Regions from separate parts of the Cellulomonas sp. KU4C genome, predicted to be linked through region 1. Evidence: predicted binding sites of a transcription regulator. Region 1 holds the regulator's gene; each other region holds the start of a gene.
The links. Region 1 encodes HrcA, which represses chaperone genes, less so after heat shock. Its sites were predicted from a motif close to TTNGCACTCGNNNNNNNCGAGTGCNAA; they were not measured.
Positions count from the first base shown of each region.

Region 1 (2,196 bases):
GGCGGTCTCGACGGGGACCTCGCGGTGCGTGCCGAAGGTCGCCTCCGCCAGGTCGATGTCGAGCCGGACCAGGGCGTCCTGGCCGCGCCGGGCGCGCGGGATCGGGCCGCGCTGGGCGCCCGCGCCGGCCGCGGCGCCGAAGAACGTCTCGAAGATGTCCTGGAAGCCGAAGCCACCGCCCATCCCGCCGCCGTTCGGCGACGACGGGTCGGCGCCCATGTCGTACATCCGGCGCTTCTCGGGGTTGGACAGCACCTCGTACGCGCGGGACACGTCCTTGAACCTGTCCTCCGAGCCCGCCTCGGCGCCCGCGACGTCCGGGTGCAGCTCGCGGGCCAGCCGGCGGTACGCCTTCTTGATCTGCTCGGGCGTGGCCTCGCGGTCCACGCCGAGGACCTCGTAGTAGTCGCTCACTCGTCACACTTCCTGTACGGGTCGGTCGCGCGCGTCGACGCGGGTCATCGGGGGTGCCGGCGCCACGGGCGCGGCGAGGGGCCGGGCGCTCACCCGGCGAGGATCCGGGACAGGTACCGGGCGACGGCGCGGACCGTCGCGATCGTCCCGGGGTAGTCCATCCGCAGCGGGCCGACGGACCCGATCCGGGCGACCGCCGTGCCCGCGCCGCCCTCGTCCCCGCCGTAGCCGGTGGTGACGAAGCTCGTCTCCACCAGGCCCTCGTGCTGGGTCTCGCGCCCGATGCGGACCGAGACCGTCGCCTCGTCCTCCGCCATCTCGGTCAGCAGCCGGAGCAGGACGACCTGCTCCTCCAGCGCCTCGAGCACGGGGCTGACGTGCCGCGCGAACTCGGGACCGCCGCCGCGCACCAGGTTCGCGGTGCCCGCGAGCACGACGCGCTCCTCGCTCTCCCGGGCCAGCGTGTCCTCGACGACGCCGACGACGGCGTGCACCAGCGCGCCCTCGGCGGGCGGGAAGTCGTCCGCGAGGTCGCGCAGCGCGGTGCCGAGCTCGGCGAGCCGCCGGCCGGCCGCCGCGACGTTCAGGCGCGTCCGCAGCCGGGCGACCACCTCGAGGTCCAGCGGGGTCGCGAGCTCGAGGGTGCGCTGCTCGACGCGCCCGTGGTCGGTGATGATGACCACCAGCAGGTGCTGCGCACCGACGGGCACGAGCTCCACGTGCCGCAGCGCGGTGCGGCGCAGCGACGGGTACTGCACGACGGCGACCTGGTGGGTGAGCTGCGCGATGAGCCGCACGGAGCGGTCGACCACGTCGTCCAGGTCGACCGCGTCCTCCATGAACGTCTCGATGGCGCGGCGCTCGGGGGCGGACAGCGGCTTGACGGTCGCGAGCCGGTCGACGAACAGCCGGTAGCCCTTGTCCGTCGGCACCCGGCCCGCGGAGGTGTGCGGCTGCACGATGTAGCCGGACTCCTCGAGCGCGGCCATGTCGTTGCGGATGGTCGCGGGCGACACCCCGAGGGAGTGCCGCTCCACCAGCGCCCGGGAGCCCACGGGCTCCCGCGTGGCGACGTAGTCCTCGACGATGGCGCGCAGCACGTCCAGCCTGCGGTCCTCGCTCACGGTCACCTCCCCAGCCTCGCACGACACCGGTAGCACTCGCCCGGCACGAGTGCCAATTCTACGCGTCCGCGCGGGCGGGTGCTCAGCCCCGCCCGGCCGCGGGCACGGCGTCGTGCGTCACGTCCCGGTGCCGCTCCCGGAGGTCCACGACGCCCACAACGAGCGCGACCGCCACCAGCGCGACCGTCAGCAGCAGGGCGCGCCCGGCGGCCACCCCGCCCTCGACGCCCGCGGCCAGCGCGGCGTAGTAGGTGGACAGCGCGACCGCGACACCGAGCGCCGACCCGACCCGCTGCCCGACCTGGAGCATGCTCCCGGCGACACCGGCCCGGTCGACCGGCACCCGGGCGAGCGTGAGCGTCTGGTTCGGCGCGATGACGAGCCCGCTGCCGGCCCCGGCGACCATCTGGGTCGCCGCGAGCGCGAACGCCACCGCGGGCGGGTCGACCAGCCGGATCACCAGGTCCGAGCCGATCAGGCCGAGCAGCACCAGGACCAGGCCGACGACCACGACGCCCCGCCCGCGCTCGGCGACCAGCCGGCCGGACTGCTGCGCCGCGACGGCCGACGCGATGGCGAACGGCATCCCGACCAGCCCGGCCTGCAACGGCGTGTACCCGGCGATCTGCTGCAGGTACAGCGTCACCACGAGGAACAC
Region 1 covers NZ_CP200322.1:3,667,591-3,669,786, forward strand. The annotation lists gene dnaJ (molecular chaperone DnaJ) at 1-414, opposite strand, end outside; gene hrcA (heat-inducible transcriptional repressor HrcA) at 504-1,538, opposite strand; gene AC1VL8_RS17450 (MFS transporter) at 1,621-2,196, opposite strand, start outside.

Region 2 (2,196 bases), 2.1 Mb from region 1:
GCCGGTCCGCTCGAGAGCGCCTTCTACCGCCGGGCGCTGGTCCTCGGAGCCGCCCTGCAGGGGCGGGCCGGTGCCCTGCCGGTCGCACGCATCCTCCTGGCGGAGCTGGACGCCGCGCCGCGCAGCCGCCGGCCCCTCGTCCGGTCGCTGCGGGTCCTCGCGCACGCCGCCCTGGAGGTCGCGCAGGACCACGACGAGGACGCCGCCGAGGAGATGTGGGAGCGCGGGTCCCGGTACGCCGAGCGCGGCCTGATGCAGCCGGCGCTGCTCTGCTGGTTGCTGTCGGCCCTGCCGATGTCGACCGGGCAGCTGGCGACCGTCCAGGCCGCCTTCGCGCGCACGCCGCTGCCGCTGCTCGCACCGCACCTGCGGCTGCACGAGGCGATCGCCGCCGGCGACGCGCCCGCGGTGGGCGCGGCCCTGGCCGCGGGGCGCCCCTGGATCCCGTCCGGGTTGACGCGCACGGCCGTCGCCCTGGTCGACGCCGCGCGCGCCAGCGCACCCCCGGCCGCCGTCGCCGCGGAGCCCCCGGCGGCGGGGCGACCGGCGCGGACGGCGCGGGAGGCGGGCGGCTCGCTGGCGATGCGGGTGCAGGTGCTCTCGGACCGGGAGCGGGAGGTCGCGGTCCTGGCCCGCGCGGGGCTCACGAACCGGCAGATCGCCGACCAGCTCGTGCTCAGCGTGCGGACCGTCGAGAACCACATGAGCAGCGTGCTGCGCAAGCTCGGGTTCAGCGGCCGCGGCGACCTCGACCGCTGGACCGAGGTGTAGGCGCGCCGGCCCGTGGTCTGTCCGCCGAGGGCTGAGCGGCCTTGCACTCGGCAGGTCCGAGTGCTAACCATGTGCTTAGCACTCTCGGGTCGAGAGTGACAGAATGAGAAGCGAGGCCGACCCGGTGAGGTCCGCCGCACGACGGGACATGACCGTCGCAGCGGCGTGGCCGTCCGTCGCGGGCACCGTCCGGCCGAACCACGAGCCACAGTGAAGGATCGATAGCCCCATGGCCAAGATCATTGCCTTCAACGAGGAGGCCCGTCGCGGCATCGAGCGCGGACTCAACGTCCTCGCCGACACCGTCAAGGTCACCCTGGGCCCCAAGGGCCGCAACGTCGTGCTGGACAAGAAGTGGGGCGCCCCCACGATCACCAACGACGGCGTCTCCATCGCCAAGGAGATCGACCTCGAGGACCCCTTCGAGAAGATCGGCGCGGAGCTCGTCAAGGAGGTCGCCAAGAAGACGGACGACGTCGCGGGTGACGGCACCACCACCGCCACCGTGCTCGCCCAGGCGCTCGTGCGCGAGGGTCTGCGCAACGTCGCCGCCGGCGCCAACCCCATCGCCCTCAAGCGCGGCATCGAGAAGGCCGTCGAGGCCGTCACCGCCGCCCTGCTCGAGCAGGCGAAGGAGATCGAGACCAAGGAGCAGATCGCCGCCACCGCGTCGATCTCCGCCGGCGACACCGCGATCGGCGAGCTCATCGCCGAGGCGCTGGACAAGGTCGGCAAGGAGGGCGTCATCACGGTCGAGGAGTCCAACGCCCTCGGCCTGGAGCTGCAGCTCACAGAGGGCATGCGCTTCGACAAGGGCTTCCTGTCGGCGTACTTCGTGACCGACCCGGAGCGCCAGGAGGCCGTCCTCGAGGACGCCTACGTGCTGCTCGTCGAGTCGAAGATCTCGAACGTCAAGGACCTGCTGCCGCTGCTGGAGAAGGTCATCCAGTCCGGCAAGCCGCTGTTCATCGTCGCCGAGGACGTCGAGGGCGAGGCCCTGGCCACGCTCGTCGTCAACAAGATCCGCGGCACGTTCAAGTCCGTCTCCGTCAAGGCCCCGGGCTTCGGCGACCGCCGCAAGGCGATGCTGCAGGACATGGCGATCCTCACCGGTGGCCAGGTCGTGTCCGAGACCGTCGGCCTCAAGCTCGACACCGTGGGCCTCGAGGTCCTCGGCCAGGCGCGCAAGATCGTCGTCACCAAGGACGAGACCACCATCGTCGAGGGCTCCGGCGACGCCGCCCAGATCCAGGGCCGCGTCAACCAGATCCGCGCCGAGATCGAGAACTCCGACTCGGACTACGACCGCGAGAAGCTCCAGGAGCGCCTCGCGAAGCTGGCCGGCGGCGTGGCCGTCATCAAGGCCGGCGCGGCGACCGAGGTCGAGCTCAAGGAGCGCAAGCACCGCATCGAGGACGCGGTGCG
Region 2 covers NZ_CP200322.1:1,537,119-1,539,314, forward strand. The annotation lists gene AC1VL8_RS07320 (helix-turn-helix transcriptional regulator) at 1-771, shown strand, start outside; gene groL (chaperonin GroEL) at 1,001-2,196, shown strand, end outside.
Region 2: the regulator HrcA is predicted to act here: its motif matches at 812-838, upstream of groL (chaperonin GroEL).

Region 3 (2,196 bases), 2.7 Mb from region 1:
CGAAGCTCGCGCGCGTCGTGCTCCTGGCGCCGCTGGTCGCCGGCACCGGCATCGTGCGGCGGCGCCGTACCGCCCGGGCGGACGCGGCCGTCCCGGAGCAGGCGCCCGCGCGTCGTGGTGGCCCGCTGGTCCCGCTGTTCGTGGTCGGGTTCCTGGTCGCCGTGCTCGTGCGGTCCGCCGGCCTGGTGCCCGACGCCGTCCTCCCGGCGGTGAAGCCGGTGACGACGCTCGCGCTCGGCGCGGCGATGGTGGCGCTCGGCACCCAGATCCGGGTCGGCCGGCTCGTGCGCACCGGGGGTCGACCGGTCCTCCTCGGCGGCATCGCGACCGCGGTGGCCGCCGGCGTCAGCCTGACGGGCCTGGTGCTCGCCACCTGACGGGCCCGGTGCTCGCCACCTGACCCGGCGCCGCTGGCAGACTGCGCGCATGATTCCCGTGCTCGTCGTGGCCGCCGCGATCGTCGACGACCTCGACGCGCCCCGGACGCTGCTGGCCGCGCGCCGCCGGTCGCCGGCGAGCCTGGCCGGCCGGTGGGAGTTCCCGGGCGGGAAGGTCGAGCCGGGCGAGGACCCGCAGGACGCGCTGCACCGCGAGCTGCGCGAGGAGCTGGGCGTCGAGGTCGGTCTCGGCGACGAGCTGGTCGGGCCCGACGACGGCTGCTGGCGTCTCACGCCGACGTACACGATGCGGCTGTGGCGCGCGGAGCTCGTGGCGGGGGAGCCGGAGCCCCTGGTCGAGCACGACGCGCTGCGCTGGCTGCCGGCGGGCCGGTGGCTCACGGTGCCCTGGCTGGACGCGGACGTGCGGATCGTCGAGGCCCTGGCCGCCACGCACCGGTCCTGACCAGGGCGTTCATCTCTCAGCGAACAGACGGCCGCTCGATCTCGCACTCGGCACCCTCGAGTGCTAGAACAGGTCGCGTAGCCCCTTCCGGTGCGACCAGGCGCCGGGGGAGTACCCGGTCCCGGACCGCCCGGGACCACGCTCGTGAGGGAGGTGACGGGCTGTGGCTACGCGATTCGACCCGTTCCAGGAGATGGACCGCCTGATGGGGCAGGTGCTCGGTGCGCAGCGCGCGTCGGCCTCGATGCCGATGGACCTGTACCGCGCCGGCGACCACTACGTCCTGCACGTCGACCTGCCGGGTGCCGACCCGGGCTCGATCGACGTGAGCGTGGACGACCGCACCCTGACGATCCGGGCGCAGCGGACCGCGCGCACCGAGGACGGCGTGCAGTGGCTGGCCAAGGAGCGCCCGGTCGGGACCTACGCGCGGCAGCTCACCGTCGGCCGGGGCCTGGACCTCGACGCGATCTCGGCGTCCTACGCGGACGGCGTCCTCACGCTGACGATCCCCGTCGCGGAGGAGGCCCGGCCGCGCCGCATCGAGGTCGCGACCGGATCCGCGCAGACGACCATCGAGGCCGGCAGCGAGACCCCGCAGCACGCGGCCGGCTGACGGCCGACCGACCTGTCGGCCCACCGACCGCGGCCCCGGCCCCCACGACGGGGGACCGGGGCCGCGGCGCGTCGGCGGGACCGGGTCAGGCGGTCGGCACCGCCAGCGACGCGCGGACCGTGCGCGTCGCCGCCAGCACGTGCTCCAGCGACGGGGTGACCTCGGCGTAGCGCCGGGTCTTGAGACCGCAGTCGGGGTTGACCCACAGCTGGGCGGGGTCGACCACGCGCACCGCCGCCGCCAGCAGCTCGGTCACCTCGGCCTCGGACGGCACCCGCGGGGAGTGGATGTCGTAGACGCCGGGGCCGATGCCGCGCGGGTAGCCCTCGCTGGCGATGTCGGCCAGGATCTCCATCTTCGACCGGGCTGCCTCGATGGACGTCACGTCGGCGTCCAGGCCGTCGATCGCCGCGAAGATCTCGCCGAACTCCGAGTAGCACAGGTGCGTGTGGATCTGCGTGTCCGGGCGCACCCCCGCGGTCGCGAGCCGGAACGACGCCACCGACCAGTCGAGGTACGCGGCGTGGTCGTCGGCGCGCAGCGGCAGCAGCTCGCGCAGGGCGGGCTCGTCGACCTGCACGATCGCGGTGCCCGCGGCCTCCAGGTCGGCGATCTCGTCGCGCAGTGCCAGGGCGACCTGGTTGGCGGTGTCGGCCAGCGGCTGGTCGTCGCGGACGAACGACCAGGCGAGGATCGTCACCGGGCCGGTGAGCATGCCCTTGACCGGCTTCGGGGTG
Region 3 covers NZ_CP200322.1:996,491-998,686, reverse strand. The annotation lists gene AC1VL8_RS04720 (YeiH family protein) at 1-377, shown strand, start outside; gene AC1VL8_RS04715 ((deoxy)nucleoside triphosphate pyrophosphohydrolase) at 427-843, shown strand; gene AC1VL8_RS04710 (Hsp20/alpha crystallin family protein) at 1,007-1,459, shown strand; partial or broken gene metE (5-methyltetrahydropteroyltriglutamate--homocysteine S-methyltransferase) at 1,545-2,196, opposite strand, start outside.
Region 3: the regulator HrcA is predicted to act here: its motif matches at 884-910, upstream of AC1VL8_RS04710 (Hsp20/alpha crystallin family protein).

Region 4 (2,196 bases), 1.7 Mb from region 1:
CTCGCGCACGGCCAGCACCGCGTCCAGCGGCGGCGAGTACGCGGCGGGGTCGTGCACGCGGCTGCCGCCGGTCGTCCGCCGGGCCGGGTCGGCGTAGACGCCGTCGACGCCCTCCGCGGCCAGGTCGAGCGCGAGACCGTCGCCGTGCCGCACGACCGCCTCGGGGAACGCCCGCAGGTTCACGGTCGCCAGCGCGGCCGTCGTCTCGTCGGCGTCGACCGCGAGGACCCGCAGCCCCATCGCGGCGAAGGCCATCGCGTCGGCGCCGATCCCGGACGTGAGGTCGGCCACGTGCTGCAGCCCGGCCGAGCGGTAGCGGCGCGCGTGCTGGGCGGCGACGACGAGCCGGGTCGCCTGCTCCAGCCCGGCGGGGGTGAACAGCATCGCGTCGGCGAACTCGCCGAGCTTGTCGTGCGCCCGCGCCCGCAGCCGGGACTGGGTGAGCGCGGCGGCGACCAGGTCGGCATCGAAGCCCTCCTTGCGCAGCTTCTCGGACAACGCCATCGCCCGCTGCTCGTCGTAGGGCGGCAGGGCGGACAGCAGGGCCCACCCCTCGGGGCTGAGCAGCTTCGCGAGGCCGGACGCGTCCATCGGGCGATCCTCGCACGCCGGGTGCCCGGAGCGCCCCGCGCGGCCCCGCCGGCGGGCGTCCGTGACCGACACGTTTCTGGCACTCGCCTTGACCGAGTGCTAACCGGTTCCTAGAGTGCTGGTGGGCACTCCCTCCGGGGCGTGCCCGCGCACCGCACGGCTGCCGGCACCCGCGACGACGGTCGGCCGTGGACACGGGGCGACAAGGACATCAGGCAGCACTCACACGCGAAGGGGAGGTCCGCTGTGTCGGTCTCCATCAAGCCGCTCGAGGACCGCATCGTCGTCAAGACGCTCGAGGCGGAGCAGACGACGGCTTCCGGTCTGGTCATCCCGGACAGCGCCAAGGAGAAGCCCCAGGAGGGCGAGGTCCTGGCGGTGGGCCCGGGTCGCATCGACGACAACGGCAACCGCGTCCCGCTGGACGTGGCCGTGGGTGACAAGGTCATCTACAGCAAGTACGGCGGCACCGAGGTCAAGTACGACGGCGAGGAGTACCTCATCCTCTCCGCCCGCGACATCCTGGCGGTCGTCACCAAGTGACGCCCCCGCCGGCCTGAGGGCCGGCGACGCCCGACGAGGCCCCCACCGCTCCGGCGGCGGGGGCCTCGTCGCGTCCGGGTGCGCCCGGCCGGGCCGCCGCGCGGGGGTGCGGCGCGACGCCGAGGTAGGACCGGCTGGCCGAGACAGGTCCGCCCGGGGACCTGTCTCGGCGCGGCGGTCCTGTCTCGGCGCCCCGTCGGGCCGCCGCGGACGTGCGCGCGCACGACGAGGCCCCCTCCGCACGCGGAGGGGGCCTCGTCGTCGTGGACGGCGACCGCCGGCGGTGTCGCACCGCCCGTGGGGGTCGCCACGTGGTCAGCCGCGCTCGCGCGCGGCTGCGGGTGTCCGCGACGGCCGGCGGTATCCCACCGCGGGCCGTCGCGAAGCGGGTGGGGTCAGCCGACCTCGGCGCGGGTGCGGCCGGCGCGGCTGGCCAGGGTGGCGGCGCGCTCGTCCTCGGACAGGCCGCCCCAGACGCCGTACGGCTCGCGGACGGCGAGCGACTGCTCGCGGCACTCGTTGATGACGGGGCAGCCGGCGCAGATCGCCTTGGCGGCCTCGGCCCGACGGCGGCGGGCCGCGCCGCGCTCGCCCTCGGGGTGGAAGAACAGGTCCTGGTCGGCGTCGCGGCACGCGCCCTCGTACTGCCACTCCCAGAGCTCCATGACGGGTCCCGGAAGGCGAGAGATCTCAGCCATGGTGTGTCCTCCATCTGTGCGGCGGCGTCAGCCGTCAGTACCTCGTGCTCGGTGCGGGTCCGGCTGCGACTCGGGACCGAAGTCCCTGGTGAGCCGGTGAACCCTGCTGATGAGGACAGTACAACCGCGCCAGCAGTTGTTCAAGACCGTGTCGTGACCGAGTTCTGGCGCGGTTGTGCACAGGGTTGTTCACGCCTGTGGAGCGATTCGGGCAGATCGGGTCGGGCGTGGTCCTGCCTCGCGACCAGGGCTGACGCGATCCGGCCCGGGTCGGCCGCTGGAAACCGCGCCAGATCCCCGGCACAATCACTGCGGGACCACGGGGACGAGACGGACGAGATGCACATCAGCGAGGACGGCGACG
Region 4 covers NZ_CP200322.1:1,925,158-1,927,353, forward strand. The annotation lists gene AC1VL8_RS09225 (class I SAM-dependent methyltransferase) at 1-591, opposite strand, end outside; gene groES (co-chaperone GroES) at 838-1,134, shown strand; gene AC1VL8_RS09235 (WhiB family transcriptional regulator) at 1,530-1,832, opposite strand; gene AC1VL8_RS09240 (MerR family transcriptional regulator) at 2,172-2,196, shown strand, end outside.
Region 4: the regulator HrcA is predicted to act here: its motif matches at 668-694, upstream of groES (co-chaperone GroES).